2 regions of the Pseudomonas lalucatii genome follow, and region 2 is predicted to be linked to the other one. Evidence: predicted binding sites of a transcription regulator. Region 2 holds the regulator's gene; the other holds the start of a gene.
What was found. The regulator sigma-54, encoded in region 2, starts transcription at its own class of promoters, with help from an activator protein. The targets are predictions, from matches to a motif close to ANTGGCATNNANNTTGCTNT.

Region 1: a site for sigma-54 is predicted at 1,402-1,421, ahead of flgB (flagellar basal body rod protein FlgB). Genes of this name have one in related genera too.

Annotation. Positions count from the first base shown of each region.
Region 1 is NZ_JADPMV010000002.1:201,462-203,637, forward strand. Features, by position in the region: gene flgD (flagellar hook assembly protein FlgD) at 1-467, opposite strand, end outside; gene flgC (flagellar basal body rod protein FlgC) at 489-932, opposite strand; gene flgB (flagellar basal body rod protein FlgB) at 946-1,353, opposite strand; gene cheR (protein-glutamate O-methyltransferase CheR) at 1,607-2,176, opposite strand, start outside.
Region 2 is NZ_JADPMV010000002.1:1,013,286-1,015,461, reverse strand. Features, by position in the region: gene hpf (ribosome hibernation-promoting factor, HPF/YfiA family) at 1-170, opposite strand, end outside; gene I0D00_RS18185 (RNA polymerase factor sigma-54) at 361-1,869, opposite strand; gene lptB (LPS export ABC transporter ATP-binding protein) at 2,003-2,176, opposite strand, start outside.

The sequences.
Region 1 (2,176 bases), 810 kb from region 2:
TTGCCGTCCCAGATGAAGCTGACATTGCCGGCAGATTGCGGCCCCAGGTTGATCCGGTTCACCGCGGTGCCCGCACTGTCGTACACGTTGACGTAGACGTTGCTGCTAGTGGTCGGCAGCACCAGGCTGGCCTTGAAGCTCTCGCTGGTGTCGACCACCGCCTTGTCGGTCGGCACTATCACCTTGCGCCCGACCAGAGAGGAAGCCTGCAAGGCCTGGGACGACTGGTAGCCGGACAACAGCGAACTCATGCTGGTATTGAGCTTCTCCACCCCTTCCACCGTACTGAACTGGGCCAACTGGGCGATGAACTCGCCGTTGCCCTGGGGCTCCAGCGGGTTCTGGTTGTTCAGCTGGGCAACCAGCAGGTTGAGGAACTCATTCTTGCCCAGCTCCTTGTTGGTCGAGCTGTTGTTCTGGATCTGGTACTGATCCAGTGCGGAACTGACACCACTGACGCTGCTCATGCTTCACTCCTCGCTGGCGGCTCACTGACCCAGGGTCAGTACACGCTGCATCATCTGCTTGGCGGTGTTCATCATTTCCACGTTGGTCTGGAAGGCCCGACTGGCCGAGATCATGTCGGCCATTTCCTCGACCACGTTGACGTTGGGGTAGTAGACATAGCCGTTCTCATCGGCGGCCGGATGGGTCGGCTCGTAGCGCGGCACCAGGCTGCTCTGATCCTCGACTATGCCCAGCACCTGCACACCGGCACCGGCCTGCTCCTGCTCGGCGAACAGCGAGCCGCGGTCGCCATCCAGCGACTGCTGGAACATGGTGGCGAACACCGGATGGCGCGCACGGTAGGTCTGCTCGATGCTCGACGACACCGTCTCGGCGTTGGCGATGTTGCTGGAGATGGTGTTCAACCGAGTGCTCTGGGCGCTCATGCCGGTTCCGGCGATATTGAAGACACTGGCGAGTGACATGGCTCGGACTCCTTTAATCGCCGCGCAGGGCGCTGACCAGCCCTTTGAACTTGCTGTTGAGGAAGGTGAAGCTGGCCTGGAAGTTCACCGCGTTTTCCGCGTAGTTGGACTGCTCGATCTGAGGATCGACGGTGTTCTGGTCGATGGAGGCATGCAACGGGGTACGGTAGACCAGGCTGGCATCGCCCATGCTCAGGCCCTCGGCGGCGATATGCCGGCTGTCGGTACGGCTCAGCCCCACAGCGCCACGCTGAGTCTTGGCGCTCTGCTCGGCCAGTACCGCGGCGAAATCCAGGTCGCGAGCCTTGTAGTTGGGCGTATCGGCGTTGGCCATGTTGTTGGCCAACACCTCGGCACGCTGGGCGCGAAAGCCGAGGGTTTTTTCATGGATGCCGAGTGCGCTGTCGAAGCTGATGCTCATGGTCAGGAACCCTTGCCGTATGGCTTACCTGTTGTCCGTGCAAGACATACAGCAAGGTGCGTGCCAACAAATAAATTCGTTTTATTTCAATGACTTATTAAGTTGTCCGGCTTCACCTAAGGCCTGAGCGGCAAAGCCTTTCCGCCTCCTGGCAAGCAAGGCGGCAATTCGCCCCGGCGCTTGCCGCCGCCGCAACGAAAAACGGGAGGCCGCTGGCCTCCCGTTCTCGCTCGAGTCGCGCGCAACGGCGCGTTCACTTCGCCTTGTAGATGATTCCCGGGCTGCACTGCACCATCTGGTAACGCTCCGGCAGGCCGTTGAGCGCCTCCGAGGCACCGAGAAACAGGTAGCCGCCAGGCTTCAGCATGGCGTGGATACGCGTGAGGATGTCCTTCTTCACCTCGGCGGAGAAGTAGATCAGCACGTTGCGGCAGAACACGATGTCGAACTTGCCGAGACTGGCGTAGCTGTCCAGCAGGTTCAGCGGGCGAAACTCGACGCGGCTCCTGACGGCCGGCTTGATCACCCAACGCCCCGGCCCTTTCGGGTCGAAGTAGCGCTGCAGACGCTCCTGGGACAGGCCCCGCCCCATCGCCAGGCTGTCGTACTCACCGGACTTGCAGTTGGCCAGCATCGAGGGCGACAGGTCGGTTGCGACGATCTGCACCCCGGCCTTGAGCTGACCTATGTTGGTCCTCTCGAACTCATCGATGCTCATCGACAGGGAATAGGGCTCCTGGCCGGAGGAACAGGCCGCCGACCAGATCCGCAGACGCTGCCCGGGGCTGGCCTTGAGCATTTCCGGCAGCACCCGGTTCTTCAA
Region 2 (2,176 bases):
GCGATGTGCAGGGTCGCTTCGATCTTCTGCTTGAGCTTCTCGACCTCCATGGTGACCTGCACGTTGGTGATCTTGTCGAAGTGGCGCTCCAGTCGATTGAGTTTTTCGGCGATGTAGTCGCGCAGGGCGTCGGTCACATCCAGCTGATGTCCACTGATGTTGACTTGCATACCGCTTTCTCCTTGTTGCCGTGTGTAAGAGGCAGGCTATCGGCGGCCTGCCGCGGGAACACCTTGGCATGGAAGACCTGGTACACCGCACTTGGCGTGGTCGCCCCCTGACGCGCCAGTATGGCTTCTTTCGGGGGCGTCGCGAGTCGAGCTGTGTCGTGTGTTGACCGATCTTCCTTTGGGTGCCGCCTTACATCAACCGCTTGCGCTCACTGGAGGGCGCGATACCGAGGGATTCACGGTATTTGGCGACCGTGCGGCGGGCCACTTGAATGCCCTGTGCCTCCAGTAAACCAGCGATCTTGCTGTCGCTCAATGGCTTTTTCGCATTTTCCGCGGCCACCAGTTTCTTGATGATCGCGCGGATGGCGGTGGAGGAGCACTCGCCGCCCTCGGCGGTGCTGACGTGGCTGGAGAAGAAGTATTTCAGCTCGTAGATGCCGCGCGGGGTGTGCATGAACTTCTGCGTGGTGACCCGCGAGATGGTCGACTCGTGCATGCCCACGGCTTCGGCGATGTCGTGCAGCACCAGGGGTTTCATCGCCTCGTCGCCGTAGTCGAGGAAGCCGCGCTGGTGCTCGACGATCTGGGTGGCGACCTTCATCAGCGTCTCGTTGCGGCTCTGCAGGCTCTTGATGAACCAGCGCGCCTCCTGCAGCTGGTTGCGCATGAAGGTGTTGTCGGCGCTGGAGTCGGCGCGCTTGACGAAGCCGGCGTACTGCGGGTTGACCCGCAGGCGGGGCATGGCCTCCTGGTTCAGCTCGACCAGCCAGCGCTCGTTGTGCTTGCGCACTATGACGTCGGGCACCACGTACTCCGGCTCGCCGGACTGGATCTGCGAGCCGGGGCGCGGGTTGAGGCTCTGGATCAGCTCGATGACCTGGCGCAGCTCGTCTTCCTTGAGCTTCATGCGACGCATCAGCTGGCTGTAGTCGCGGCTGCCGAGCAGGTCGAGGTAGTCGCCGGCCAGGCGCTGGGCCTCGCTCAGCCAGGGCGACTTGGGCGGCAGCTGGCGCAGTTGCAGCAGCAGGCATTCGCGCAGATCGCGGGCGGCCACGCCGGCCGGTTCGAATTGCTGGATGCGGTGCAGCACCGCCTCCACTTCGTCCTGCTCGATGTCCAGCTCCGGGTCGAAGGCCTCGACCACTTCCTCGAGGCTCTCTTCCAGATAGCCCTGTTCGTTGATGCAGTCGATCAGGGTGGTGGCGATCAGGCGGTCCTTGTCGGACATCGGCGCCAGGTTGAGTTGCCAGAGCAGGTGGCTCTGCAGGCTCTCGCCGCTGGAGGTGCGAGTGGTGAAGTCCCACTCGTCGTCGTCGTTGCTCGGCAGGCTGCTGGCGCTGGTCTGGTAGACGTCTTCCCAGGCGGTGTCGACCGGCAGCTCGTTGGGGATGCGCTCGTTCCACTCGCCTTCTTCCAGGTTGTCCACGCTCTGGGTGGTCTCCTGGTAGCTGGCGTCCTTGTAGGGATCTTCCTGCTTGTCGGCGCTCGTCGGGTTGTCGGCGCCGTCGGCCATGGGGTCGGAGTTGTCGAAGTCGTCGCCTTCTTCCTGGCGCTCGAGCATCGGGTTGGACTCCAAGGCCTCCTGGATCTCCTGCTGCAGATCCAGGGTGGACAGTTGAAGTAGGCGAATGGCCTGTTGCAGCTGCGGGGTCATCGTCAGCTGCTGGCCCATTTTCAGGACTAGCGATGGTTTCATTGCAGACCTTCTATACCGGCGTCTGTGCGCGATCCACTACAGGGCGCCGCGGCGCCACAAGGAAGCAAATTATATGCCTACTCCCGAGCGGTTTGCCTAGCGCGAGCTGCTGTTCGGTCGAGAAAAGCCGCTGTTACAGGCGGAACTCGTGGCCCAGGTAGACTTCTTTGACCATCTGGTTGGCCAGGATGGCGTCGGCGTCGCCCTCGGCGATCAGCTGGCCGTCGTTGACGATGTAGGCGGTCTCGCAGATATCCAGGGTCTCGCGGACGTTGTGGTCGGTGATCAGTACACCGATGCCCTTGGC